DNA from 2 places in the Thermocoleostomius sinensis A174 genome. Region 2 is predicted to be linked to the other one. Evidence: riboswitches for the same ligand, from Rfam matches in the RefSeq annotation. Region 2 holds a riboswitch; the other holds the start of a gene.
What was found. A riboswitch is a leader RNA that binds a small molecule or an ion and turns the genes downstream of it on or off. The one in region 2 is predicted to bind fluoride.

Region 1: it holds a riboswitch for fluoride, as region 2 does, so the genes downstream of both, OXH18_RS22635 (voltage-gated chloride channel family protein) here and OXH18_RS14865 (cation:proton antiporter) in region 2, are expected to answer to the same signal.

The regions. Positions count from the first base shown of each region.
Region 1 is NZ_CP113797.1:5,228,281-5,243,473, forward strand. It holds gene crcB (fluoride efflux transporter CrcB) at 1-184, shown strand, start outside; gene OXH18_RS22620 (DUF190 domain-containing protein) at 203-922, shown strand; gene OXH18_RS22625 (ParB-like protein) at 934-1,578, shown strand; partial or broken gene OXH18_RS22630 (undecaprenyl-diphosphate phosphatase) at 1,619-1,807, opposite strand; fluoride riboswitch at 2,080-2,155, shown strand; partial or broken gene OXH18_RS22635 (voltage-gated chloride channel family protein) at 2,441-3,718, shown strand; gene OXH18_RS25400 (DUF190 domain-containing protein) at 3,809-4,246, shown strand; gene OXH18_RS22640 (hypothetical protein) at 4,313-5,677, shown strand; gene OXH18_RS22645 (MFS transporter) at 5,679-6,839, shown strand; gene OXH18_RS22650 (hypothetical protein) at 6,948-7,196, opposite strand; gene OXH18_RS22655 (APC family permease) at 7,290-9,215, shown strand; gene OXH18_RS22660 (PepSY domain-containing protein) at 9,351-9,908, opposite strand; gene OXH18_RS22665 (AI-2E family transporter) at 10,329-11,399, shown strand; gene OXH18_RS22670 (AI-2E family transporter) at 11,485-12,561, opposite strand; gene OXH18_RS22675 (VIT1/CCC1 transporter family protein) at 12,600-12,938, opposite strand; gene OXH18_RS22680 (MGH1-like glycoside hydrolase domain-containing protein) at 13,012-15,193, opposite strand, start outside.
Region 2 is NZ_CP113797.1:3,423,277-3,438,469, forward strand. It holds gene OXH18_RS14835 (aspartoacylase) at 1-17, opposite strand, end outside; gene OXH18_RS14840 (Crp/Fnr family transcriptional regulator) at 461-1,030, shown strand; gene OXH18_RS14845 (aldo/keto reductase) at 1,182-2,138, shown strand; gene OXH18_RS14850 (hypothetical protein) at 2,190-3,371, opposite strand; tRNA gene OXH18_RS14855 (tRNA-Ser) at 3,565-3,656, opposite strand; gene OXH18_RS14860 (oligosaccharide flippase family protein) at 3,829-5,193, opposite strand; gene OXH18_RS14865 (cation:proton antiporter) at 5,473-7,113, opposite strand; fluoride riboswitch at 7,221-7,319, opposite strand; gene OXH18_RS14870 (hypothetical protein) at 7,359-7,487, shown strand; gene OXH18_RS14875 (U32 family peptidase) at 7,524-10,103, opposite strand; gene OXH18_RS14880 (COP23 domain-containing protein) at 10,195-11,382, opposite strand; gene crtD (C-3',4' desaturase CrtD) at 11,645-13,162, shown strand; gene cysC (adenylyl-sulfate kinase) at 13,155-13,715, opposite strand; gene OXH18_RS14895 (GNAT family N-acetyltransferase) at 13,952-14,398, shown strand; gene lpxD (UDP-3-O-(3-hydroxymyristoyl)glucosamine N-acyltransferase) at 14,609-15,193, opposite strand, start outside.

The sequences.
Region 1 (15,193 bases), 1.8 Mb from region 2:
GCTCAATAGTTTTGTCATTATTGGTTTTTTAGGGTCTTACACCACGTTTTCCACCTACGCCTTAGATACGTCAAATCTGCTCAAGCTGGCAAGTTATAAACGGGCAGTGCTATATGGGTTAGGCAGTCCATTGATGGGGTTTTTAGGAGTCGAACTGGGTATTGCTCTGGCACAACGGCTATAGCATTTGCAGGAGAAGCGAATGAAAAATGCAGAACAATTAACGATCTATGTGGCAGAGGGGGACTCCGTTCAGGGTAAATTACTCTACCGGGCGTTGATAGATGCGGCGCGTCAATCCGGCATTGCAGGAATAACGGTGATGCGGACGGCTGTGAGCTATGGACAACGCGATCGCCATATCAGTGTGGACTGGATGCCAGAACTGGCGATGCAAATGATGATGGTACTGACAGCAATTGATCAACCGGAGGCGATCGATCGCTACCTCCCGCAGGTTCAAGCCCTGGTTAAATATGGTTTGGCAATTAAGGAACCCATTACCGTCGTGCATCATGCCCCAGTATTGCCCGATCAACTAGCCCAACCCACACCGCAATTGACACCATTACAAAATCAGGAGAATGCAATGACCGACTTTGAGCGATTAACGATTTACGTTGGTGAATCGGATCAGTGGCAAGGTAAGCCCGTTCATCTGGCATTGGTGGAAGAAGCGCGTCGTCACGGATTAGTGGGAGCAACCGTTGTGCGGGGTGTGACTGGGTATGGAAAAACTAACCATGAGCGAATTAAGTTTCTGGGGATTATTGAGCTTTCCTCGGATTTACCAATGGTCGTCACGATGATCGATCGGACGGATAAGATTGAACAATTCTTACCACTCGTGCAAGACATGGTAGGAGGAGGAATTGTGGTACGCGATGCGATTAATGTTGTTCACCATGCACCCATTCAATAGGAATCAATAAAATGCCAACTCTACCCGACTACAATCCAAACTTATCTCCAGGTACACTCAGCCTCGCCGCTGTTAACTTGCTTCATCCGGCTCAAGTGGCGTTGGGCTATCGAGAAGTAGACTACCGAATTCAACAGTTTCAGGCAATGACTGCGGATGAATTAGATGCTTACCTGTTGGAGCATTTTTTACCCATTGTGATTGCGCCCGATCGCCTGCCCTATGTGGTGGATCACCATCATCGTGCCCGTGCGATCCAGATGACGGGTTTACGAGAAACCGTTTATGTCAAAGTGTGGGAAAACTGTCAGGATTGGTCAAGGGCTGAGTTTTGGCAATTGATGCAGGAGAAAGCCTGGGTGTATCCCTACGACAAAGATGGGCAACGGGTTGATGTTGAATCCATTCCAGCTAGTTTAGACCAGTTGCAGGATGACCCCTACCGCAGTTTAGCTTGGGGCGTGTTGCAAGCAGGGGGCTATGCCAGATCCGATGTCCCTTTTCAGGAGTTCCTGTGGGGTAATTATTTTCGTCAGCACCTTTCGTTTGAGAACACCGAGGCAGGCTTTCAACAGGCAGTTAACGCGGCGTTGCAGTTGTGTCGATCGCCAGCAGTCAGTCATTTGCCTGGGTACATCTCCGATGCTACTGGGTGAGTTGCGTACCTCTAAAGGAGTCATTTACCAAGCTCAACAAGAGCAGAACAGCAATGACACTGCCAAATTGAATGGCATCAACAAACCATTTTTGCTCTACCAAATCAGTCCAGCCGAAGGCTTTAGTGACAACAAGTAGATGAGCCGTGCTACTAATTGGCAAAAATTCGGTAATTCCTTGTACCAGTCCCAGGACGATCGCCTGAAATATTTCTTGAATGAGATCCATAATCTTTCCTGACCGTTGTCTAAACAGAAGGCGTAATTCAGGTCTACAGGCTAGTGAATGCCTTGACTCAAGTTTGAGCAGGCACAGCCTTTGATGTAATTTGTTCCTTTGGGTGTAAGGTTACTTTTGCCCGAACCATCCTAGCTAAGGGTGATTCCTTCTAGCAAGGTGATTGCTCCTGAGCGCAATCTACACACGTTTATTTGCATAGCAGGATTTCAGAGATTTGCTAGCAGACGTTGCTTGTAAAATTTAAGTTGACTTGCTATATTGCAGTATGTGGTGATGAAACTCACCTTCTAGCGCGGCTAGAGAACCGCCCTCAAGGCTAATAGTTTCTACTTCATGTTCCGTCGATGCTTTGGCAAAAAGCATTTGTGAAGTATTAGCGTTTAGTTTTTGAGAGGCTGTTTTTTGTGCATTTTCAAGCATTTAAGATTCATTTGACTTTCAGGTTTCATCAACTAGGCATTTGCCGGGTTGTGCGGCGGCTTGTATGGCGGCGTTTCAATCGCTGCGGCTGGAACACTTCCTAACGCCGGGGTCTGCGTATCATTCAAGCAATCCGCCTGAGCGTCATCACAAATTAACCCGGTTATCGATTCATTTTCTCTATCATTTTTCGATGCATTTATGAAAGGGCTACAGGATATCGAACAGTTTTTTGCCCTACCTCAAATTGCCAAATGGTTAGCAATCGCCACGATCGCAGGTGTTCTGTCGGGAACCGCCTCAGCCATATTGTTAGCTTCGTTGGAATGGGCAACGGATTGGCGTGAAGCACATTGGTGGATTATTGCCCTGTTGCCGCTGGGTGGGCTACTGAGTGGGTTGATTTATCACCACTTTGGTCAATCTGTTGAAGCAGGCAACAATCTCTTGTTGGAAGAGATTCACAATCCCAAACAGACGATTCCATTGCGGATGGCTCCGCTCGTGCTATTGGGAACCGTGATGACCCATTTGTTTGGCGGTTCCGCAGGGCGAGAAGGCACAGCCTTACAGATGGGTGCTTCCCTTGCTGATCAACTCACCGAAGTTTTGCACCTGAAAGGATCGGATCGCCGTATTCTTCTAATGACGGGGATTAGCGGTGGCTTTGCTTCTGTCTTCGGCACTCCTCTGGCGGGTGCTGTTTTCGGCTTGGAGGTGTTGGCGATCGGCAAAATTCGCTACGACGGGTTGTTTCCCTGTATCGTTGCGGCGATCGTCGGCGATTACGTGACGTTGAAATGGGGCATTCACCACACCAACTATCGACTGGCAAACGTTCCTGTGCTGAGTTTGGAAAACTTCTCCGCTGGTTCCGCCGATCTGTTGTCAGCAGTCTTTGCCGGTGCGGTCTTTGGCTTAGTGGCACTCCTATTTGCAGAAGTTACGCATAAAATTGGGCATGTCTTTAAGTCCAAAATTGCTTATCCGCCGCTGCGTCCTATGGTGGGTGGCGCGATGGTTGCGATCGCAGTTTGGGCAGTGGGAACCACCAAATATATTGGACTGGGAATTCCTACGATTGTAGAGGCGTTTCAGACACAATTGCCTCCCTGGGATTTTGCCGCAAAATTAGCATTTACGGCACTTACTTTGGGAGCCGGATTTAAAGGAGGTGAAGTCACCCCCTTGTTTTACATTGGTGCCACGTTGGGCAATGCTTTATCTTTGATTTTGCCCTTATCCTCCGATCTGCTTGCGGGCATGGGCTTTGTGGCTGTGTTTGGTGCTGCTGCCAATACCCCGCTGGCTTCAACCATCATGGCGATCGAGCTATTTGGACTGCCCGCCGGAGCCTTTGCAGGAATTGCCTGTGTCGTGAGCTATCTTTTTTCCGGTCATGCAGGCATCTACCGTGCTCAACGCATTGGATTAAGTAAATATCCCAAAGTCTTTGTGGAGGAGGGCGTTAGCTTAGCAACTTTTCCTAGCCTCAAACAGCCATTGGAGTTCGATTTGTTTAGTGATATCAATCCCTTAGGTTTTCTAGAAATGGAGAATGGCAAACCCATGAGACATCTGACAGCACTCCGGCTCTACTTTCATCATGGTGCCAGGTTATATGGCAAGACCCGCTGGCGCAGGCTAACCTCTCCCCATCTACATTGGCATCTTCCCCGTCTTGCGAAAGAATTTGGGATTCAGCAGGTGGTGCTACATCGGGTGCATATGGGCTATCTCAAAGGTGATGAACTGCATCACAATCATCATGAAGTCACGCCCCATCGTTTACCGCAATGTCTGGAATTGATTGATCAGGAAGCCAAGTTGCGGGAGTTTGTTGAAGTCCATCATGCCGATCTTAAGCACGTCAGGATTGTTTTGATTCGGGGTGAAGACTTACGTTCCCATGAAGACTTACATTTACAGGAAGATCTGCATTCGTCAGATTACCGGAATACATCTATGAATTATCCCTCTCCAATGACTGACCAATTGGCGGAATAATAAATGGCAGGCATTTGGAATAAATATGAGAGGATTTCATTCAACTTGCAAACCTGGAAATAAGCGATGTTAGCTGATGTGAATAAGTTGAATTTCAATCGTTGGTTAAACCAAAGGCAACTCCATGCGCTCAAAGAAGCGTATCATGCTGCAAAAGAGATTAGGGCATTGGAGGAACACTACTTTGCTGGAGAAAAGATTGCTTACACTCCCCAACAAAGTAAAACCGTAGTGGACTACGTAAAGAGCTTACGCGATCGCCAACTAACCAGAGTTCGCATTAACCTGGTAAAGTTCAGGGTCGGTGCTTTTCTGTTTAATCACAAGCTGTTGAGCAAAACTTCAGACTCTAGTTTTTCCAATGGCAATGAACCTTTAGTGCAAACTTGGGAACATCCATCTCTAGTTGAAATGGATATTTTAGAGAAGCTCCAATTCATTGAGTCAGTGGTGGGAAAATACCGCGATCGCAGTCCAGCTAACCCAGATTTGACATCAGAGGATCTCAATTCAGAATTATCGATTACCCATGCCTTACAACATCTCAACTCGGACGCAGGCAATCAAAAAAATGGTTCAAACCCTGACATAACGACCGATCCAGTTGTGCTGGATGCAAATCGGAGTCGCTCCAGTGCTAATCGATCGAATACTGCCAGTGCCTTAGTAAAGGGGTTCACCCAGGTTGGGAAAGAACTCACCCCAGAGTATGAACAGCAAGTGATTCATGAGTTGCGGCTGAGGCGCAAACAAAACAAGCTAGCAGTTCGATGGCTACTGATTCTAATCCTGGTTCCCATTGCAGTTCAGGTTGTTGCCAAAAATCTGATCTTTGAACCTTTTCTAGATAACTATGGCAATCATCATCCTCAGCAAATTGAACTCAATCAAGAAATTCAGAAAGAATTTCATGCTGAGTTTATGGATTTTAAGGAGACTTTAGAAATCGAGCAACTACTTGGCAATCTACCCCAATTGACTACTGAGGAAACTAAAAAACGGTTAGAAGAAAAAGCTACTGAACTTTGGCATGAGTCACGAGAACATGCCCTGAACGGACTGAAAAATGTAGCTGCGGATGTTGTTGCTCTAATAGTTTTTATTGGACTTATCTTCTTTAACCGAGATAAATTAATCACGATTCGCAATTTTTCAAACTGGTCATTTCTCAACTTAAGCGATCCAGCAAAGGTATTTCTGCTGATCTTGGTAACCGATATGTTTGTCGGCTTCCATTCGGTTGAGGGGTGGGATGTCATTTTAGTGAGTGTGTTCAATCACTTTGGATTACCGGAAAATGACACCTTTATCAAGAGTTTCATTGCTACCGTGCCCGTCTTTATGGATTCCTGCATCAAGTTTTGGATTTTCAACTATCTCACCCGTTTCTCACCCTCTGCCTCCGCCGTCTATGAGCGGATGAATACATAACATGAAGAAATCTGCATTATGGTTTGTCATTTTTCTAGGCGTTGTCAGCCTCTGTGCTGATGCCACCTACGAAGGGGCACGCAGCATTACCGGAGCTTATCTGGGCAGCCTGGGGGCAAGTGGTACGATCGTTGGCATTGTTGCAGGCTTGGGTGAACTGATTGGCTACGGATTTCGGTTAGTGATTGGCTATCTCAGCGATCGCACTCGCAAATATTGGGGCATTACAACCCTGGGCTATTTCATCAACACTGCTGTTGTACCGTTGTTAGCTCTGACGGGAACCTGGCAGGCGGCTGCCGGACTCATGATTGCAGAACGTACCGGAAAAGCCGTTCGGACTCCTCCCCGCGATGTGTTGCTATCCCATGCAGCGATGCAGGTGGGGCGAGGGTTTGGCTTTGGTTTGCATGAAGCGATGGATCAAATTGGGGCAGTTGCAGGACCGTTGATGGTTGCAGCCATGCTGTCCTGGCAGTTTGGCTATCGCGGTGGCTTTGCGATTTTGGTGATTCCGGCTGTCCTTGGCTTACTTGTGTTGCTGATTACCCAACGGATCTACCCCGATCCGCGTGACTTTGAGCCACCCTCCCCAGCCGACTTGCATACCGAGGGTTTACCACGTCGCTTTTGGATCTATTTGGGAGCGATCGCCCTAATTGCCGCAGGCTATGCCGACTTCCCCTTAATTGCCTTTCACTTACAACAGGCGGGAACCGATACAGAAAGCCAGATCCCCTTACTCTATGCCCTGGCAATGGGCGTGGATGCGATCGCGGCTTTAGCCTTTGGTCGCTGGTTTGATCAAATTGGGCTAAGGAGTTTAATGGCGGCAGTTGGGCTATCCCTGTTCTTCGCACCGCTGGTGTTTCTGGGAAATGCTCAATTGACAATTCTGGGCATGGTGCTGTGGGGGATTGGAATGGGTGCTCAGGAATCGATTATGAAAGCCGCTGTCGCTGGAATTGTGCCACCAGAGCGTCGCGGGTCTGCCTATGGCATCTTCAACACGGGCTATGGACTTGCCTGGTTTGCAGGAAGTGCCTTGATGGGCGTTTTATATGATTTTTCGCTACCTGCCCTGGTTATTTTTTCAGTGTTGATCCAATTTGCCGCTATTCCTGCGTTGTTTTGGGTGAGTGGACGAGCACGGAGGAGCTGAGGTAACGGGGCAATGTGGTACAGGCATGTAGTCGCTGAACTTGTAGACGAGTGATTCCCCAATTTGCATCGGCAGTAACTACACGCGAGAAAGCTTAATCCCCCTCGCTCAGACTTTAGGCTTCACTATGGATGGCATTGGCACGAATGAAAAACAGGGTGGCAAATTGCTGGGGTCAAAGCTAACTTCTGGAATCTGATCCGGCGGCACGAAGGCAACTAGGGTGCCAGCCCCCACCTGGGCGATCAGTCCCAGCAGCACCAGCGTACCCAGAATCACAACCACATCCGCTAAGCCAAAGGGAAACCGCTTGAGGTTTTCTGGGTAAGGAAAGGTTTGCTTGAACAGGGATTTCAAAAGGGGACTCAATGAGGATAATCTGATATTTACCACACCCGCAGGAAACCCTCATGCGCCACACCCCACCCCTGGAACCTTACACTCGCCCCAATGGTTAGTCCCATCATTCCACCCCGGCAGCACCGCCACTACCTGACCCACTGGCTGCTCAACCAAGACCGCAACAAAGCCAACGAACGCTCATTCAAGCATCCCTGGTGGCAGGTGATGTGTCTCACTGGGGTCGATTACTTCTCGACCCTAGGCTACCAACCGGGCATTGCCGCCCTAGCAGCGGGCGCACTATCCCCCCTGGCAACACTGATTTTGGTGCTGGTGACGCTGTTTGGCGCACTGCCGATTTACCGTCAGGTAGCGAAGTTTAGCCCCCACGGCGAAGGCTCAATCGCCATGCTAGAGCGACTTTTGCCCCGCTGGCAGGGCAAACTGTTTGTGCTGGTGCTGCTGGGGTTTGCCTGCACTGACTTTATTATCACCATCACCCTCTCAGCGGCAGATGCCACCGCCCACTTGGTCGAGAATCCACTGCTCTCAGCATTTTTACAGGGGCAGCAGGTGCCCCTCACTCTGGTTTTAATTACTCTGCTGGCGGTGATTTTTTTGAAGGGGTTTCAGGAGGCGATCGGGGTCGCCTTGGTGTTGGTAGCAACCTATCTAACTCTCAATCTGGTAGTAATTGGGGTGGCGGGCTATCAGATGCTGCAACAGCCGACCCTGTTGGGCAATTGGCACACAGCCCTGACTGTAACTAGCCCCTGGCGCATGATTGGGGTCTCAATGCTGCTATTTCCGAAGCTGGCTCTGGGGCTGTCGGGGTTTGAAACTGGGGTGGCGTTGATGCCCCTGGTGAAAGGCAACCCCAGCGACACCGACACCCAGCCTGCGGGACGCATTCGCCAGACTCACCAGCTACTGACCGCAGCAGCAGTGATCATGAGCTTTTTTCTACTCACCAGTAGCGTTGTCACCACAGTGCTGATTCCGGCAGCAGCATTTCAAACCGGGGGACAAGCTAACGGGCGGGCACTAGCTTACCTAGCTCACCAGTATTTGGGCAACGGCTTTGGCACACTGTACGACCTCAGCACCATTACCATTCTCTGGTTCGCTGGAGCATCGGCGATGGCAGGTTTGCTCAACTTGGTACCCCGCTATCTGCCCCGCTACGGCATGGCGCCTGAGTGGGCGGGGGCAGTGCGCCCCTTGGTACTGGTGTTTACGGCGATCGCCTTTACCGTCACCCTGGTTTTTGATGCCAGCGTTGAGGCCCAGGGCGGAGCTTATGCGACAGGCGTACTGGTATTGATGAGTTCGGCGGCAGTGGCGGTGACTCTCGCGTTCCATCGGCGCGGGGCAAAACGGGGCGCGATCGCCTTTGGGTTGATTGCTCTGGTGTTTTTCTATACCACCATTGCCAACATCTTTGAGCGTCCCGACGGCATTCGCATTGCGGTGTTTTTTATCACTGCCATTATTTCAACCTCAATGGTATCGCGGGTGTTTCGCTCAACAGAACTGCGGGTGACTGGCGTAGAACTCGACGAGACTGCCCAGGCGTTTGTTGCTCAGTTTCAAGCCCAGCCCGTGCGGCTGATCGCTCATCGTCGAGCAAAAGGGGAATCTGCCCTGGAATATCAACAGAAGGAACAAAATGTGCGGGAGGACAGCCATCTGTCCACCTCTCAGCCGATCCTCTTTCTAGAAGTGCAGGTGTTTGATGCCTCCGTGTTTATTGATGTAATTCAGGTCAAAGGGGTTGAGGTAGGCGGCTACCGCATTTTGCGGGTGCAAAGTTCGGCAGTGCCCAACGCGATCGCAGCTCTGCTGCTCTACCTACGCGACCAGACCGGCACCCTGCCCCACGTTTACTTTGAGTGGGGGGAAGGAAACCCCCTGAAATATCTGCTGCGCTTTATTTTCTTGGGCGAGGGCGATGTGCCCTTGGTCACCCGCGAGGTTCTCCGCAAGGCTGAACCCGACCCACTGAGGCGACCCCACATTCATGTCAGCGGGTAGTAGGCTGTCATTTTTGTTTTGCGGGGTGCAGGGGTAAGACCCCTGCGTGGAGGCAACGGCCCCATACCCCCATTACCCATCAGATCTTGCTTGACAAAGCACTAGAGAGTGCTACCGCTAAGACCAGTTCTTTCTCTATACATCATCCTGACCGTTAGGAACTTGAATACTGCTGCGATAGACTGCATCACCCTGTCCAGGTTGCTCAACCCCAGCTTGCTCGGTTTGAAGAATCCTGCCATTGCTTGCATCTACGGTGACTTCCGTTTGTCCAACGATCACTTTGTAAACAAGATTGCCGTCTTCATTGTCTATCGTCACCTGACTTGCATTACCCCTCTGAGCAGCTTCAGCGGCCTGTCTTGCTTGATCAGCGTTAATTCTAGTCAGAGATTGTAATTGAGTCGATTCTTGCTGTTCCTCCTGTTGGGCTGCAACCTCACCGTCCCCATCCCCCAGAGTTTGAGTAGCTTGAGTTGGATGGCGCATCTCACCTTGTACATGTTCCGGAGGTTCAGTTGCGGGGTTCATTTCACCATCCCCATCACTAGTTTGGCTCATCATCATACTGTGATGAGGAACGGTTGCTGCTGTGGTTCTAGTTTGATTTGCAAAGGCACTGCGGGCAGCAATACCAAATCCTAATGTACCCAACAAAGACAAGGCAATTAAGAGTTTAGTCGGTGCTTTCATAATGTGAAACTCCTATTCACTGGGTTTGCTATTTCACTGTAGGAAGCGGGGGTCAAGAACTTGGAAAGATCTTGCTCTAGATTGAAGAAAATACTCTACCGTAATGCTGCTAGCGTAATCCTGAGCTTCACTGTGCTACGGTGAATTTGTCTCTGTGAGCAACACGAATGAATGAGCAACGCCATCCGTGTGAGGGCGCAATCAAAACTACACTAACCAAACTCCGCAGGGTAAACAAGATGAGATCAGGGCGAAGGCAGATTACAAAACCAATGTCAAAGCTGAAGAGGAGATTGAAATAATTCTCCAACATTTAGAGAACCAGAACAGAGAGATGGAGGAAATTAAACAACTTCTAGAGAAGTTACAGCACTCTGATAGTGCTTGAATCACTTTTTCTCACTTCTTAAAATAAACTCTATGAACTGGATGAACCGATTTCCCTGGTGGATAAATTTGAGCTTAGCAATCATTTTGTTGGCTCTAGATGTCTGGATTATTTTCCAACTTTTTCAATTTTTTCACTCTGTCATCGCAATTGTAGTTATCGCAACCTTGCTGTCGTTTATTTTGGAATATCCGGTCTATTGGCTACATCGGTTTAGAGTGCCTCGGTTACAAGCTATTTTATTAACTTTGACAGTAGCACTGCTGCTTTTGATTGTTTTAGGCATAACACTTATCCCTGCTTTAATCGAGCAGATCGATCAGCTTGCCAAACAACTTCCAACCTGGATTCAATCAGGGACTCAACAGCTAACACTCTTACAAAGTTGGGCACAATCCCGTAACTTACCAGTTGACCTGGGAAAGCTAATTACTCGATTGGAAGATCGATTATCTAATCAACTGCAAGTTTTGAGCGGTGGTGTATTGACTGTATTGTTAGATCTCGTCGGTCGCCTGTTAGATTTACTTATTACGATTGTTCTAACCTTTTACCTACTGCTACATGGCGATCGTCTTTGGGATGGGATTTTCCAATGGTTTCCTGCAACTTTACAGATACAAACACGGCAAGCCCTCAAACAAAATTTTCATAACTACTTTGTGGGTCAATCAACACTTGCCCTATTGATGGGAAGTGCAATGACAATTAGCTTTTTAGTATTACAAGTTCCTTTTGGATTGCTATTTGGGTTAGGCATTGGTGTAATGGCACTGTTTCCCTTTGGAGCTAGCTTGAGCATCGTCACAGTCAGTCTTTTGTTAGCACTACAAAACATTTGGTTAGGCATTAAAGTTTTGATTGTTGCCTTTTTAGTTGATTTGGTAATTGAAAATGCGATCGCTCCACAACTAATTGGTAAGTTTACAGGACTAAATCCTGCTTGGATTTTAGTATCCCTGCTGATTGGGGCAAAAATAGGAGGCATATTGGGCGTAATTTTGGCAGTACCAATCGCTAGCTTCATCAAAAGTATGTTGGAGTATTTTTATAGGGGCAACGCTCTACCGCAGACAAAGATAAATCCTGATGTCATTGATTGACAATGCTTAACTCAGCGAGTGAGGTTGGTAATAAAGGTACTTTTGCAAAGGATGCTGATAATTCATTGATATTAATTATTGATATCTATAATTCGTCACCTTGCTGCTCCAGTGGTAATGTCGCCTGCGTTTGCATTAGCTCTTCAAATATCCGTTTGAGCGATCCCGCGAGTGGCACCGCTAATATTAGCCCCAATACCCCAGCTAACTGTGAACCAATGAGCAGTGAAAGCAAAATCCAAATTGGATTTAAACCAATCAGGTTTCCTAAAATCTTTGGTGTAACAGCATTGTCAACGACTTGATCGATTATTAGTGCAACGATCGCCAACTCGCCCCCCAAAATGACGCTCTTAAAGCTGATAATGACTGCGGATGTGAAAATACCAATTGTGTCTCCAAACGGAATTAAAGCGAGTAGACCGATGCTAGTACCAAACACGAGCCAATAGGGAATTTTGAGTATAAAGAAAGCTATTGTCAACGCTGTAGCCATCAGCAGAGCGATCGTGAATTGCCCAATAAAATAACTTCTAAACTGCTCTTGAAACGCAATCCGAACTTGGTTGCCGACCTCGCCTGGCAGCCAACGTAACAAGCCATTCCAAAACTTCTCTCCATGCAATAGCAAGTAGAGTGTAAACACGATTGTAATGAGGACTTCTACAAGGCGATCGGCAATGCCCAAAATGATTTCAGCAGCCTGATTCGGTAAATCAGCAACTTCATTTGGAAGCATTTGTGTCAGTTTGGTTGCTATCGCTGTGACGTTGAGAGGGACATGCCGTGCTGCAAGCCAGGTATCTAGTGCCTGAAATTGCTGGCTGCCTGAGTCTAACCAAACAGGCAGACGATCGGACAATTCTCGCAGTTGTTGCAGGAGTATCGGCAGCAGGTTAAAACCAAGAACTCCCAATAAACTCAATGTGATGAGCAGAATTAGAACAATACTGAAACCAGATTGAATCCCGAACTTTTCGATCTGACGAATTGGATAGCCCAATAGAAATGACAACAAGGTTGCCACAATTAGAATGGTAAACGGCGTTTGAAATGTTTGAAAGATTTTGTAGAACAGCCAAAGGTTCAGACATGTTAGGGGTACAGCAATCTCATACACCAGCCAGCGGGGGAGTTTGTCAAATCCTAGCATTGTAAACATGGTAGTAACTGAACGTTTCCTGTCACGATAGATCTAGATTAGGTACTCAGCGACACGCCTAATAAACGCCCGATGCCAAAGGTAATTCCCGATGCTGCTAACCCAAACAAAACCTGACGGCTTCCTGAAAATAAAACGCTCCGACCAGTCAGGAGGGTAATACCTGCACCAATCAGGAACAAAGCCAAACCGCTCAGGAGTAAGCTGATCCAAAGCGCGATCGCACCCTGCAAAAATAGAAACGGCAACACTGGGATAATCGCTCCTGCTGCAAACAGAAAAAACGAAGTCAGTCCTGCCATCCAGGCCGAGCCACCCAATTCCTCTGGATCGATATGATGCGTTCCAGAAGGGTGGAAAATCGATGAATTCGTCATAATCGTTGTTTAGTGTGATAAGACAGTCATTGAATTGAGTGGTTAAAACAACAGTTGAAATCACAGCTAATCTTCATAGCTGGGAATAAAAATTGGGGTCGTTTAACTGCTGGATTAGAATTGCTACCAGGGCAGTCCATCCAGTCTGCTGACTGGCACCCAACCCAAACCCGGTATCCCCATGAAAGTATTCATGGAAAAACAACAAATCTTGCCAATGGGGATCGTGCTGAAAGGGTTGTATCTCGCCATACATGGGCCGTTGACCATTGGGTTGTTTGCGAAATAAGTTGACCAACCGCTGGGATAACTCCTGCGCCACCTCCTTGAGAGTCATGTACTTGCCTGATCCGGTTGGGCACTCCACCTGAAAGGAATCACCAAAGTAGCGATAGTACCGCTGTAGAGATTCAATCAACAGATAATTCATCGGAAACCAGATGGGGCCGCGCCAGTTGGAATTTCCGCCAAAGTCTCCCGTAGTTGATTCGGCAGGTTCATAGTTGACGGAATAAGAATGGCCCTGGTAGTTCAACACATAAGGATGCTCCAGATGATAGCGAGACAAAGAACGAATGCCATAGGGGGAGAGAAATTCGTCTTCATTTAAGAGATGGCTAAGAATGCGTTTGAGTTGATCTGGCTTGGCGATCGCAAATAAAATTCGTTCCGTTTCTCCAGGGACTGACAGAAACGCACAGTTATCAAATAAGTCAGGTCGCTTTTGCTCTAGCCAATCTAGATCTTCCTTTAGCTCTGGCTCTAGGGTAAACGGTTCAGGTTCAAAAATAGCTACGGCAAATAGGGGGGCTAATCCCTCCAGGCTATAGACCTGAATCCGAATTTCCTGCCCATCGGGAAGCACTAGGGCACTGAAGTAAAAGCCGTCCGCCTCATCCCAGAGAGACAACTGGTTGTCTTGACCGATCTGATTCATTGCCTGAGCAATGCTGAGGGCGTGGCGCAGGAAAATGCAAGCCATCTGCCGATAGACCCGATCGTAGCAACCTAACTCGATGGCGATCCGCAAGAGATTCAACGAAAACATCCCCATCCAGGCTGTCCCGTCGGCTTGCTCCAGATAGCCTCCTGTGGGCAGGGGCGCACTCCGGTTGAAGATGGTAATGTTATCGAGTCCCAGGAATCCCCCCTGAAACAAATCGTTTTCCCCTTTATCCTCCAGATTCGTCCACCAATAATAGTTACCCAAAACCCTGTGAAAGATCTGCTCTAGAAAGACGCGATCGCCAATTCCCGTCGTTTCCTTTTCGTATTGATAGACCTTCCAGGCAGCCCAGGCTTGTATCGGCGGATTGACATCGCCAAAAGCCCATTCATAGGCAGGAATCTGCCCATTCAGATTGGTGTATCGCTTTCCACAGAGCAACAGCAATTGCTGTTTGGCAAAGTGCACATCCACCAGGGACAACACCACACAGTGAAACGACCAATCCCAGGCAGCAAACCAGGGATACTCCCAGGCATCGGGCATGGAGATGACATCCTTGGCATAGAGCATTTGCCAGTGGGCGTTACGCCCCGTCAGCCGGAATGCCGACGGCTTCGGTTCCGCAGGATCGCCCTGCAACCAGGTGTAGACATCGTAGTAATAAAACTGTTTACTCCACAGCAACGCTGCGATCGCCTGCCGTTGCACCAATCGATCATCCGGGCTGGCGTGGGGCAGCAAGGTTGCATAAAACTCATCTGCTTCTTGTTGTCTCTGATGAAATACCTTATCAAAATCATCATTAAAGGCTGCATCAACAGGCTGGTTAGTAAAGCGTAACTGCACTGTAACCGTCTGCTGGGCAGGTACCGTTAGATGATAGTGAGCCGCTGCCTTAGTCCCGATCAACTGGGGATTCACCGCTGCCCGATCGCCGTCAATCAGATAAGTATGAAAGGCATCCTTGACGTAGGGGGTGGGATTGGCAGAATTAAAGATTCGTTTGCAATTGGTTTCGTTATTGGTAAACAGCAGGGTTGGAGTCTGCCCCTGGAAGGCATCACAGTACAGCCAGCGAGTGCCAAGAGCAGGATGCTTGAGTTGAATAATCCCAGCATCTGCCCGAAAAAGATGTCCGGGAGGCTGCTCGCCTTTCCAACTCCAGGTGTTGCGTAACCAGAGGGTTGGTAGCACATCCAGTGGGGCGGGATTACTACCACGATTGGCGATGTGGAGTCGAATACAAATCTCTTCTGGGGATGCTTTGGCATATTCGGCTTCGATGTCAAAGTAGCGATCGCCCTCA
Region 2 (15,193 bases):
CGCTTGATTGGTTCCATACTTCCCTCAATGCTTGGTTTAAAGCAGAAATTGGCGTGGCTGAATTCAAATCGGATTTGCCTTCATCCCCAATCCTTCTCCCTCCGGAAGCAGAGAGCCAGATCGCTAGGTTAGGGTGAGGAGGGGATCAACGTCAGATCTCGGATTCAGCCATGTCCAGCAATCTATAGAATGACTCTAACCGTGACGCCGCTGAATGAGTCATGCTTCAACTGTTCTATCGATATATTACGTAATTATAGAAAAAGGTAATAATAACGGCATTCGTTCTCGGTTCTGCGGTTTTACTGTTACGATAGCTAAAGCTTATTAAAGATTCGTTCAGGGCGGTCGCGCAGCCGCTCGTTGATATAGCCGACCTGGATCTGGTGTTCCTCACTGTTAAGGGTTCGATGAAGCATGCCGTCTTCACGAACTTTATTCTCTAGATCAGGTAAAACTCATGGCTTCTAATCTTGCGATCGCACATTCGTCTACTGTACGACAGTTCAAGTTCAGTCGTCGGGAACTCATACCTTCCGATCGGGTTGGTTTGTGGCAAATTCATGCGGGCTGGGTGCGGACATTAACTTGGAATGAAGACGGGGCTATTGTCACCCTTGGATTTTGGCATGCTGGTGATGTGGTTGGGCAACCATTGTGCAATCTGCATCCTTATCAAATTGAATGCCTGACTCCGGTAGAAGCTGCCCCCCTACCAGACGATTATCCATTTTGTCAACAAGCACTGGTAGCCCATTTACAGCAAACGCAAGAGTTGCTAAGGATCATTCATTACAGACGAGTGGAATTACGTCTGGCGGAATTATTAAGTTGGCTAGCTCAACAGTTTGGTCGCAAGGTGACCCAAGGATACTTGGTAGAACTGCGCTTAACGCACCAAGATATTGCCGATGTCATTGGCACAACGCGGGTTACGGTGACACGTTTATTAAACTTGTTTCAACAGCAACATCGAATCAATTGGTGCAAAGAAGGATGGATTTGGCAAGCCGATCGATTGGTTAGTTAGGGGCTATGCCCCACAGCCGCTAACGTTGCGACCAACTGATCCTTAAATAGCAAATAGCGCTAGAAAATCAGCCATTTGGATGGGACCTGCTCGATCGCAACCTAGCGTTTCCTTCGATAGACTAGGAGGGTAGATATTAAGTTATGTAACTATGAATGCCATTACCCTTGGTTCTAATGGCCCTACCATTGCGCCGTTGGGAATTGGTGCGTGGGCCTGGGGCGATAAGCTGTTCTGGAGCTATGGCAAAGATTACGACAAGGCTACGCTATACGATGCATTTAAAACGGCCCTAGACGTTGGCATTAGTCTGTTTGACACGGCAGAAATTTATGGTTTTGGCGAATCAGAACGACTGCTGGGCGAATTTATGCAGCAAACCGATCGCTCTCGTTCCTCGGTGCACATTGCCACGAAGTATTTTCCGCTGCCGTGGCGCTTTAATGCTCAGGCGGTGGCTGATGCTCTCACTGCTAGCTTGAAGCGGTTGCAATTGCCAACAGTGGCACTATATCAGGTACACCAGCCGTTTGATTTTTTGATGGGGCAAACAACGCTATTGAACGCGCTGGCCGATGAAGTGAAGCAAGGACGCACCTTAACCCTTGGGGTCAGCAATTACTCGGCTGAGCAAATGCGACAAGCCCATCGTATCCTAGCCGATCGGGGAATTGCACTGGCGGTGAATCAGGTGCCTTACTCACTACTAACTCGGCAAATTGAAAGCAATGGCGTTTTAGATACTGCTCGCGAACTTGGCATCACAATTTTGGCCTACAGCCCTCTGTCCCAAGGCTTGCTCACTGGAAAGTATACAGCCGACAACTACACTCCTCCTATAGGGGCCCGCCGACTAAATCCTCAGTTTAGCCAAAGCAGTTTGGAGAAGCTGGCTCCCACCATTCGCTTATTGACAGAGATTGGTGAAACCCACGGTAAAACCCCGGCTCAGGTGGCGTTGAACTGGCTGATTGCTCAGGGCAATGTCATCCCGATTCCGGGTGCTAAGAATGGCGACCAAGTGCGGCAAAATGCAGGAGCGCTGGGTTGGTCGTTGTCTCCAGATGAACGGGAGCAACTCGATCGATCGACTGCTACGAGTCGCTGAACTCATCGGGCAGGTTTCTCGCGTCTAGCTTCTAGCTGGTCACACCTGCCCTTATTCCGCTTCAGCCGGAGCGTTAGTTGAATTCTCTGCACCCAGATGAGCGGGGTTTACGCTCCTGAAATACCACAGCACCACCAGCAGCGGCAGCAAGTACTTGTCCCAGGGATAGGCTTTGATCATGAGTCCAGCGTTGATGAGAACCAGCCAGAACCCCAGGTTAAATCGTGAGAAGCGAATGACGGCTAGCAACCCTGGAATGTACAGCATGGGCAATTTAAGGATAAAAGCGGGCATGATGTTGACCACCTTGATCAGCAGTCCGTGGGCTTGAAACGGCGGGAAAATGATCAACAGCAATAGCAAGACAAACGCCAGCACGTAATTTTTTTCCCGTAAGAATCGATGCGGCTTCCATTGGCGATCGAAGAGAATCCACTCTGGAATCACAAAGTAAATCCCTAAACAAGCAAGAGAATATAAACTGGCGCTTAAGTCCACCAGCCATAGCTGTTTCTGTACGGTTGGAACGGGGATAGCTGTGTTGGAGATAGCACTGGCGGGCGTTAAGCCATTAAACAACAGAATCCAACCGCCGATTGTGGCACTAGCCAGCAACGGAGCTACCCACCTAAATTTGGGCCTGAGGCCAGTTTGCTTGACCGTCAGCAGAAATTCGTGGGTGGCGATCGCCACTGGAAAAGCCAGCATGTATTGCCGTGTAGCAATGGCCAACGCAAACATAACGGCGCTCCACCCATGTTGCTGGCGTTGATAGAACCAACAGCCGAAAAACACAAAAAAGGCTGCCATGATATCGGTGTACAGATAGCCACTCAGCAACAAATAATAGGGAAATATCAGTAAGCCAATGGCTGCCAGTAACGACGTGGTTTTCTGGATGGGATGGGAAGTGCCAATTAGCCACACGATGGTCAGCGACAACCCAACATTGAGCAACCGTCCCACGACAACGCCACCTTGAAAAAGGTATTCCAGCATACCAAATATCACAAACGGCAGCGGAGTATTGAGAGCGCCATAATTCTGCAATTGATCGATTGTAGGAAGCAGGCGGTGGCTGAATTGTAAGCTTACTTCCCAGAAATGAGGTTCGTCCCAAGTCAGCGGAAATTGAAGCCCTTCGAGATAGACGAGTAATCCACCATAGAGAGCAGCTAGCAAAACAACAAAGCAAAATCGAGGTTTAGACGCAATAGCATAAACCAGCTTCATACGTTAAAAGCCTGCCAGCTTCAAAGAACTTCGCTTCTACACAATCCTGATAAGATTTCGAATTTCAGGAAACATTTGAGGAGAGGTGCTTGCCGTTGGGGCGAGTCAAAGCACAAACCGCTCCCTCAATTAACCTCAGCCAATCAGAGCAAACTGAGGGAGATGGGACAACTCCAAGGATAGACATATTAAACGGAGAGGGAGGGATTCGAACCCTCGGTACGGACTTTCGAACCGTACAACAGATTAGCAATCTGCCGCTTTCGACCACTCAGCCACCTCTCCAGAGGTTAGAGCTTTATCATCATAGCAAAAAATTGCCTAGGAGCAAGATAGAAATACAAGAAGTGCGAGAAGCCGTGGACAAATCGATATAAAGAAAGATGGCACGGGCTGATTGACTGACACACCTCGTACTGCCTTCACCTCAATCTCTCCTGCGGCTATATAATGTAGATTAAGGTGTCAGATTGGGACGCAGGGCCGCGACGATCGAGGGGTTGATGCCGAGGTATTTCACCACTAATCGATTGAGCCACACGTTCCACAGGATCATCGATAGGGCAGTGGCCACGGCTGCGCCAAAGGTGCCCAGTATGGGAATCCCGATCAGGTTGAGGCTAACATTAATCAGCGCACTACAGGCAAATACAAAAGCGCATTGATTTTGATGTCCTGTCATCATCAGTAAATATCCGACCGAACCGGCACCTACGTTGACTAATTGCCCCAGCGACAAAGCCAGTAGAGACCATTTCGCAACAACAAATTCTGAGCCAAACAGCGATAGTAGTGGATCTGAAAAAACGAATAGACTGATTGTGACAATGAATGCTGGATAAAACATCCATCGAGCAATGATAGAAACCAACTGCTGAAGCGTGTGACGATCGCCTTGAGCATAGAGTGTACTAAACATTGGGGCTGCGATTGCATTGATAGACGCCAAAATAAAACTGACCCACGTTGCAGTTTTAAACGCCGCCCCGTAAATTCCGACTGCCTTTGTTCCTAGCAATGCTCCAATCATTAAGGTATCTGTTTGGTTTAACACAATAAAGGAACCATCAATAAACAAAAGTGGTAAAGATACTAACAGCCATTGCTTCAATCCAAAACTTGGAGGGCTACTTCGGATCGATGGTAATAAAGCACGTTGAAAAAACCACTGCTGACCGATTAGAATGAACACTAGTATGAATCCAGAAATAACGATTGCTGTAATACTGGTGAGTGATTGTTGAGTATAGACCCAGCCAAATGCAGTTCCTGTCAGCAGCAGTGGAAACATCACCAAGGAGGGAAAGTAGGCAAGTACTATTTGACGAATGCTTCTAGACATTTCTAGCTGTAGTTTTAATAGTGCCAACAGGGGAATTAACCAAACACCAAGTAATAGCGACGATCGTAAACTGTTTAAGCTTGTCGATCGACCGACGACTCCAATAATCACTATGGCGATCGCCGCCGTGATTAAGCCAGCGATGGCTGTTTGCCACCAACTGGTTAACAGTAAACCACGCAGCCGAGACCAGTCTTGCTTGACGGTGTATTCTGGCACAAAGCGCAACACCGCTCCCGATAATCCCAGTCCTGCCAGCAATGCCAGAATGGTACTCAACGTCATCACATAATCGTAGGTTCCATACTCAGCGGCCCCCATCCAACGAGCCAATCCAATTTGCATTCCATAGTTGATGCCTGCCCCGGCCGTTTGAATGAGAAGAGCCGCACTCGCTCCTCGAATCAAGGTGGCAATTAGGTCAGGGTGCTGAAGTTTCTGCCAAAGAGTTTCTAGCTGGATCAAATGCCACAGTTTCATGAATTCCCGACGTCGTTAAAGAGCAGATGGTACAGTCTATCTCTCAATGGATCAATTCTGCTATGAACCCGGCCATATTTGATCTTGCATTCCGAACCCCCCTCATCCCCCAGCCTCTGCTTCTAGAAAAGGCGCAGGGGGGCGGATCGGAAGTTCCTCACCCAAAGGGCGGGGGATCGAGGGTGAGAGGGCAGATGTCGTGACAACGGTTGCCGGGTTAATAGATGGTTGCCGGGTTAATAGATCGGTATTTCTTCTACCAAATTTCTTCCACCAAGATTAGCGGACGCTTGCAAGCGTTTGCTTATCTTCTACAATCAAAACTGGAAACGGACTTGTTTCTAATACGGCTTGAGACACTGACCCCACCAACACCTCAGCTAAAGACCGATGGCCGCGTTTTCCCATCACAATTTCGGTAACGTTATAGTCTTGAGCCGTGCGAATAATTTCTTCAGGAACTGAACCAGCAGTAGTGATAAATCGATGCCGAATATCTGCCAGAAGCTGTTGCGTTTGTTCCCGCAATTTCTCAACTCCTCGAGGATCATGAACTCGAATGACATGCAACACAATCACTTCACCATCTGCCCGTCGAGCTAAGTCAGCGGCTTTAGACAATACCTGTGTGGATAAGGAAGAGGTATCGATAGCAGCCAATAGAGTAATGCGACGAGCGATCGCCACTTTGGTAGGATCAACCTCACCCTTTTGCAGCAGCCTAGGGGCAAAGGTTGGAATGGCCCACGCCCCTAACGGGGCCGTCACCAAAATCGACAGAGCCGCCAATGCCAAGATTGTTTCACCCCCAGCAATGCCCTGTGCTAGCGGAATGGCACCAATTGCTGCTTGGACAGTGGCCTTGGCAGAATTTCCTGGCAGCAAAAACAACCGCTCTTTCCATGTCCAATTACTACCCAATGTCGAGAGATACCAACCTAACGATCGTCCCAACAGGGTTCCAATGGCCAATACTAACAATCCAATCCATGCTGTGTTGCCCAAAACATTCAGTTGAATACTAGCGCCCAGCAGCACAAACAAAATGATTTCGGCGATGACCCACACACTGTCAAAGCCACCGCGCAACCGTCGCGCCAGTGGGGTGTCTAACTCAATCAAGAAAAACCCGGTGGCCATCACCGCTAAATAGCCAGAAAAGATCGGTATGTCTTCGGCTAGGACCACCAACAGCAGCGCAAACCCGGCTGCTACTAAGGTATCTTGCACAGCATTTTGAGTCCAGTTTTGTTTGCCCAGCAGGGAAACCAACATTCGAGCCGTCAGCCATCCTAACAGCACTCCCAAAACAATTTGCAGGACGACCTGAAACGGCAACAACTGCAACGGACTCAGCGTCACTCCACCGGGAAGGGTGATTCCAGTGGCAGCCGTCTGAGAGAGAATTGCCAACAGCAGACTAAATACCAGCAGCAACAATACATCCGATAGAGCACTACCTGTCAAGATGGCATCGGGAATCCCTTTTTGCACGCCCCATCCTAAGCTTTTTAGCCGCAACATGCCAGGTACAATCACGGCCGGAGACTCTGCTCCCACAATGCATCCCAGTAACAAACCCGTCGCGAAATCAAACTGCAAAAGCCACATCGCTGCCAAGGCTACGGCGATCGCCTCAAACGCTGCTGGTAAAAACCCTAACCGTAGGGCCACACTACCCTGTTGAGCCAATTTCTCGCGATCTAGCCCTAACCCAGCCTTCATCAGAATCACCATGACGGCGATCGTTCGGAACGAACCCGCTGCTTCCAAGATGGCAGGACTAAGAATATTACCGACTTGGGGCCCCAAGAGAATGCCGACCAGCACCATCCCCACCAATGCTGGAGCCTTGAACCGTCGAGCAATTTGCCCAACAAAAAATCCCATCAGTAAAATCCAAATGATGCTTTCTAACATGTCATCCTTGCCAATAACGTCAGTTCCTCTATGAAGCTATGAAGCAATGTGACTGGCAGCAGAAAGCTTAATGAAGGCAACAATGACCCACCCTTCCGCTGCAAGTCGGAACAGTAGGAGCCATCAGCCTCTTCAACGTAATAGAAATAGCTAACAAAATTCCTTAACGCTGGGCGGTTTCGGCGAGCTCCATCGCCATCTCTATCACTTATAGCATCCTATAGCCGTACGGGGAAGAAGCGGTGGTGAAATACTCCAATGCAAATGGGCACATCAACAGCGGAGGCGGTTACGGCACGCAATCAAACAAGCTGTTAGTGTCCCCCCATCTGACTGGAACGATGCTGTCCATTCGCCGGAAGTTCGATCGTTAATAACTGATGCTTCTGCTACCTATCTACGCCATTGCTTCAGCGGCTCAGAGGTCCCCGCGTGACTCCTAACTGATTGTGCAACTTCAGTTCACGCCACAGTTGCGATCCAGTAATTTCGCCGCGCAAAAGCCGTTGATAGCGATCGATCGTTTGGCATACTTGAGTTGCAGTTTCATTGACAAATTCAATCCGAAATTGTTGTACGCCCAAGTCAATTAACCGTTGGACTGACTCGGCCCCAGTTTGCGCAATGCCGTTAAATACTGTATTGCGACAACCGACATCCGCTTGCAAAATATGTTCCGTTCCTACACGGTCTTTCAGGGTGACACGATGCTTCTCGCAGGGACGACCACAGTTGGTATAGTCAGTTCCCTCAGATAAGAACGCACAGAAGACGCAATGTTCCATGTGAAACATCGGCATGTGTTGGTGAATTGTGATCTCAAACCAGTGTGTCGGACAAAGGTTTAACAGATCTTCGAGTTGATGAATGTTCAAGTCATAGGAGACGGTTAAGCGCTCTAAGGAATATTGCTGAAAATGATTGGCGGTAATGGGATTCGCCACATTCAGCGAAAAGTCGCCAATGCAACGATCGCCTTTGAAAAATTCCAAGTGATCATAATTGCGAATTAAGTATCCGTCTGCTTGAGCCGATCGCACCTGTTGCAAAATCCAGGTTTCATTGGGTTTAGTGATGCGGGGTGGAGCAATGTAGACGGTTGGAGGTTGGGGGTTGGGAAGTAAAGAGTGGGACTTTGTCTGCGATCGAACCTGCTTAACGAGAGCGACGGCTTGGCGATAGTTGCGAGGATCTTCAAATTCGCAGTAAAGGGTTTGAATCCCAGCGTGGAGTGCGGCGTGAAGTTGGTCAAGGTTGCGAACGAGGACGATGAGGGTAGGGGTGAGGGAAGGGGAGGGGAGGGAAGGGCGCTGGGGAAGCAGGTCTTGGAAGGATACGTTCGATCGCAGTTGCCAGCGTTTGGGTTGGGTACGCTGGTGTTCAAGTTGCTGCACGATATCGCGGCGCAGTCGGTTCAGTTCGCTGACAGGTAACATAACGGCACCGTCTAAGGTATTGGTGAGGTGTTCTAGTGTGAAGGGGGTGTTGCCTAAACGCGCAAATTGGTCATGCAGGCGCTCGGTGGTCAGAGGTTGACGATGGGCTTCCACTAGGGGCATCGTAGATTCCATTTGCACAATATGTCCCAGTGAATCACGGGCAATGGCGACAAGGGGCTGTCCCACGGCTCCATGAATTTCGACGGTAATGGGGCGTTGAAACTGAGGAGTATCGCCAGCAAAGGTTTGCCGCAGTTGCCGATCGAGTTCTGGGTCGCTGGTTTTCCAGAGTTTGTCGCCCACTCGAACCCGTTGAAGATTGAGGTCGCGTTTACCAAAAGACAGTACAGCGTCAGAGCCATTCTGGTGCACCGCATACACTCGTCCCCCTTCCTCCTTAGCTTCGGGATGACCGCTGTCAAATACGACTCCATCGCCCGCTTTTACCGGAGCCTGAAGTCGTACCACAATCTGCTGGCGCTCAATTCGCTTCACCTCTCCCAGATAAACCCCCCGTTTTTTGCCAAACCGGGCGTGCACTAATTCCTGGTTATTAATGCCGCGAAACCAGCCGGTATAGAGACCGCGAGAGAAAGCCATTTCTAGGTTGTAGCGATTAGGGCTGGGGAGTGGGGAGTGGGGAGTAGGGGGTGGAGAGAGGGGAGGGGAAAGTGGAAGGGTGTTGACGATTTGATCGATGGCTTGGCGATAGACGCGGGTGACGTTGGCGACGTATTCAGGAGATTTTAAGCGACCTTCAATTTTGAGACAGTGAACTCCTGCTTTGACGAGATCGGGCAGAACGTCCAATCCGGCTAGGTCTTGGGGGCTAAGCAGATAGCGCCGATCGCCCAGATCTACAACGTTTCCATCGGCTATTAACTCGTAGGGCATTCGGCAAGCTTGGGCACATTCGCCTCGGTTGGCCGATCGGCCACCCAAGGATTCGCTGGTGAGGCACTGCCCGGAATAGGCGACGCACAACGCCCCGTGCACAAACACTTCCAGTGGAAGCGAAAGCTGGCGATCGGCAAGCTGTTGTTGAATTTTATTGATTTCTTTGAGGGAACATTCCCGCGCCAACACCACTAGTTGACAGCCCAGCGATTGGGCAAATTCGACTCCTGCTGCACTGGTGATTGTCATCTGCGTGGAGGCATGAATGGGAAAATCGGGCGACAAATGCCGAATCAGCCGACAGATGCCCACGTCTTGCACAATGACCGCATCCACACCAGCCGTAATGATTGTGCGCAGGTATTGCTCGGCTTCAGCCAGTTCACCCGAAAACACCAGCGTATTCAACGTCACATAGCCCTTGACACCCCGACGATGCAGAAACTCGATCAGACGTGGCAACTCTGCCTCGGTGAAGTTCTGTGCCCGCATCCGCGCATTAAACCGCTCTAACCCGAAATAAATGGCATCGGCTCCGTTTTCCACGGCTGCTTTGGCACAATCCCAGGAACCAGCCGGGGCCAAAAGTTCTGGGGCTGAGGGCACAACGGGAGCGATCGAGGGAGACGAGGAGAGGTGCGATGCAGTGCTCATAAAGGCAAGAGAGTAAGGGCGTGGGCGCTAAGTATCCCATTGCCTATGATATCGTTTCTCCTCTTTTCACTAGGCAGCACAAGCAACTGGGTTAACGCGGCTGATCAATGGCATAGGTAAAGCCGAACAGTTCTCGCACCCGCACCCGTTGGCCGCGTGGTGGATATAGCAATGTATCCCGCCGGCTAGAGGTGGCATAGCGATCGGCAGCGGTGATGATTTCCAGGGCTTGCGATCGAGAAATTCCGTTGGGATAACGGGCAAAAACCTCCGACAGACAATCACTGCGACGACCACTGCGCTTCAATCGCTGTGGGTCTTGGTACAGTTGAATCACATCTTCTAAGCAATTGCTGTAGGACAAAATATCAAAGAAATTGAACTGTGGCGCCACAGCCAGTGGCGTGGGATCATCAATCCGTGACTGGGCAGAATTAGTTGAAGTCGCTTGAGATGGGTCAGGGGGAGCGCTGCGCAGCGCATTGATTGCTGTCCCTAAGCGGATGGCTAACTGGCGGGCATTGTCGCGGCTACTGGCCGTCAAAATCAGTCCATCGGGATCACACACCCCCGGAGCGGTACCCGCGCACACGACGGGTAAATTCTGCAAGCGCCCTGCCGTAATGGCAAAATTGCGCCCTAATCGCCCATGCACCGTATCTAGATTACTGGCTACTCGGCGACAACGCTCAGCCGCCGACAAATTGGGCAAGGCCAAATCTTGTGTCCATTCAATGAGTGGACCCACTACGCCGTCTTTTCGGCGTGCTTTTGTGATCGGTGTGGTGCCGCTTTCATCGCAAAAATAACGCGGTAAAGCCGTCGAAGTAGCCACCGTGGGTGTTGAAGCGTCCGCCGCCTGTAGCTCAATTTGATAGCTTCCTGCTTGTCCAGTGGAGTAGGCATTGGCATAGACAGTATAGCGGCCATCAACGGGCAGCGTATACACAATTTGGGCATCTAAATTACCAGCGCTGTCATCATCCTGCACCAAACTGTTGCCGTTGGGATCGAGCAGTACTAGGTAGGAATCGAGTTGGGTGCTGGTCATGCGAATTAAAACCCGCTCTCCAGCCCTGCCTTCAAACGTGTAAACATCAAAAAAGCTACCATCGGCAGACAACTGACTATCGCCTTCGCCCAATGTTCCAGAGATAGGAGCATCAAACTCCAGAACTGTGGGTTCTTGTGCATTGACCGATCGGGATGTACCCACCGACAGCAGCATGATGATTGCAATCCCCGATGACAAAAGACTGAGAAACTTAGATGGCTTCATAGGTCGATCTCAAAAATCCATGCAATGGCTCAATGTTCTACGACGGCTCGATTATTTTATTAGTCTCAACGATCTGGAACCGGAAATAAAGCGATCCCCCTCGCCACTACGCCAATACGATAGAATCTAGCTATTAAGAAATGTAAATATAGAAATGAGTTCTACAAAACGTCACAGGGCGCCTAACAATTCATGCGCTTCATGCGCCGAGTCTGCTTCCCAAGCTCCTCCGTTCCCTCAGATAGGGTCTAAGAACTCTACCGTGATTGTTGTGGGAGCAGGCATAGGGGGGTTGACTACTGGAGCACTGTTAGCGCATCGAGGATACCAGGTGCGGGTGTTCGATCAGGCGATCGTTCCCGGCGGTTGTGCGTCTACTTTTAAGCGTAAAGGATTTACGTTCGATGTGGGAGCAACTCAGGTGGCCGGGTTAGAGCCAGGGGGTATTCACTATCGTATCTTCTCCGAATTAGGAATTGACCTCCCTACCGCAACGCCCTGCGATCCTGCCTGTGCTGTGTTTCTTCCAGGTGAAACCGAACCGATCAACGTCTGGCGTGATCCGCAACGCTGGCAAGCCGAACGTCAACGGCAGTTTCCTGGCAGCGAACCATTTTGGCAACTGATGGCAGCGTTGTTTCACTACAGTTGGGCGTTTCAGTCCCGCGATCCGGTATTGCCGCCGCGCAACCTGTGGGATCTGTGGCAGTTGATGCAGGCGGTTCGTCCCGATACGGTGCTCACCGTGCCGCACACTTTCTCTACGGTAGGTCAAGTCTTGCGTTGGTACGGCTTACAGGACGATCGGCGGCTCAAAACGTTCCTGGATTTGCAGCTAAAACTCTACTCACAGGTGGGGGCAGACGAAACGGCTCTATTGTATGCCGCAACGGCGCTGGGCGTATCGCAAGAACCCAGAGGGTTGCATCATTTGCACGGCAGTATGCAGGTGTTGAGCAATCAACTAGTAGAGGCGATTGAACGAGGCGGTGGTGAGGTGTTGATGCGTCACACGGTTCAACGGATTCACACGAAAGCTGGACGTGTCATTGCGGTGGAGGTTTGTCACCAAAAAACCGGACAGGTGTGGACAGAATCTGCTGATCATATCGTCGCGAATGTCACGGTGCAAGACCTCGTACGGTTACTAGGAGAGGATGTTCCCTCCGGTTATCGGCGTCGCGTTGACAAATTACCGCCATCTTCAGGTGCGTTCGTCATTTATCTGGGAGTGACGCAAGCGGCGATACCGCCCAACTGTCCGCCGCATCTGCAATTTTTGTTCGACTACGATGGTCCGATCGCTGAAAACAACTCGCTGTTTGTCTCGGTCAGCCGTCCGGGGGATGGGCGTGCTCCTGATGGACATGCCACGCTGATTGCTTCGACCTTTACTGATCCGGCAATTTGGTGGAGTGGGGAACAGGAAACCGGGGACAGAGAGTGGGAAAAATCACCCCTGTATGCGGGGCTGAAGCAGCGTTACACACAGGAGGCGATCGAACGGTTATCGTGCTATTTCACCCTGACGCCAGAGACGATCGTGCATGTGGAGGCGGCCACTCCGCGCACATTTGCCCGTTATACGGCTCGCGATCGGGGGATTGTGGGTGGCATTGGACAACGGTTAATCACCTTTGGCCCGTTTGGGTTTGCTAACCGTACCCCCATTCAGAACTTGTGGTTGGTGGGTGACTCAACTCATCCTGGTGAAGGCACAGCAGGCGTAAGCTATTCCGCCTTGACCGTGGCCCGACAGATAGAAGCTAGCTCTAGATAAAAAACTCCACCTGGGGCTGGGGTGGAATCAGTTGCCGCTGTTCCAGTTCTGCTAGCAGCTTGCAAATGCTTTGCGTTGGTGTTTCCTCGGCGGTATGACAAACTAGATCGGGGTGAAGCGGCGCTTCATAGGGATCATCGATTCCTGTAAATGCTAGCAACTCTCCGGCTCTGGCCATGGCATATAGCCCTTTTAAATCTCTGGCTTCGCAAACTTCCAGCGGTGCATCTAAGTAGACCTCAATAAAATCAGTGCTGCTCTGCTGGCGAATGGCGTCTCGGGCTTCGCGATAGGGGGCAATTGCCGCAACGATTGCAATCACACCGTTACGACTTAGCAGATTGGCGACAAAGGCAATACGGCGCATGTTCGTGATTCGATCGTCGCGGTTATAGCTCAGCCCCTTGGATAAGCTAGTGCGAATGGCGTCTCCATCTAGTACTTCTACCAAACAGTGCCGCGTCTTCAGTTCTTGCTCCAGCCCTTTGGCGATCGTCGTTTTACCAGATGCACATAGCCCAGTTAACCAAAGTATGCAGCCTTTTCTATCCATACCCTTGTGTCCTTAATCGACTCAGTCATGCACTCGTCTTGTTATCTTAGCTGTCCATCCTAGATTGTTTGTAAAATGGACAGTTACTTTGCCCAAACTTCATTCTCTATTTTCTAGATCAACCCCAGCGCCAACACAAATTCTAGAAGATCACACATCTAGAGAATGACATATGAAGTAGGCTACCTTCACGTACACAGTTTGAAGTGCGGCATGGGTTTCTGGAGATGAAGAAAATGATTACCATTCGTCAAGCAACGGTGTCCGATCTAGCAGACATTCTTGCTTTGTATCGGCAACCCGCTCTCGATGACAACGCAACCCTTTCAATGCCCCAGGCAGAAGAGCAATTCGCACGTATTCAAACCTACCCGAATTACCATCTCTATGTTGCTGAGTTCAATGGTGCAGTTGTAGGCACCTTTGCCTTACTAATTATGGATAATTTATTACACCTAGGGCGTCCATCTGGCATTATCGAAGCTGTGGCCGTTGCGTTGTCACACCAGGGTCAGGGAATTGGTAAAGCGATGATGCAAGTTGCGATGGAACAATGCCGACAGGCTAACTGTTACAAACTAACTTTATCAAGTAACCTCAAACGTTCCAGTGCCCATGCTTTCTATGAATCTCTAGGCTTTGTTAAACATGGGTTCAGTTTTGTTGTTGATCTCACACCCTAAACATCTCACGGCAAAAACTCCTCACTTCAACACTTCGGACAGTTTTTGTGGAAAGGCTGGGAATCCTTGCCACGCCGCAAATTTCGTCCTTCTCCCTCAATCCCTCCCTCGACGGGGGAGAGGCACGTCAATCCGGCTTCCCTTTGGTCTTTTTGGGGAGCAGAGGTTAGGGGATGAGGGTGGTTTGGCACAAAAGTGTCCGGACTATTATCACTGAATACCTGTTCCGTGGGTTCCCTCATTTTCCTGTTCTAAGCCCTCCACAACCATTACGGCTTCGATCGCCTGGATTTGCTCTTGCAATACGCTCATCTGCTGCTGAAGTTGACGCAGGGATTGGTGCATCTCTGGCAGGCGATTATACACTGCCGAGGCTTTGAGGAAGGTTTTGTATGGACTCGCCGGGTTCCCCATCATCACGCTGCCTGGTTCGATCGTACCGTGTAACCCAGCTTTGGCTCCTGCTTGCACCCGATCGCCAATTCGGGTTTGGTTAGCCACACCCACTTGTCCTCCCAAAATGACCCAGTTACCAACCTGTACCCCACCCGCTAACCCCACTTGGGCTGCCATAATGCAGTTTTCCCCCGTTTGTCCGTTATGCCCCACATGCACCAAATTATCTAGCTTGGAATTATGGCCAATCCGGGTTTCCCCCACTGCTGGGCGATCGATTGTAGTATTACAGCCCACTTCTACCCGGTCTTCTAGAACCGTGACGCCCGACTGCTCCATCTTCACCCAGCCGTCTGCGGATGGCACGAAGCCAAATCCTTCCGCACCAATCACGGCTCC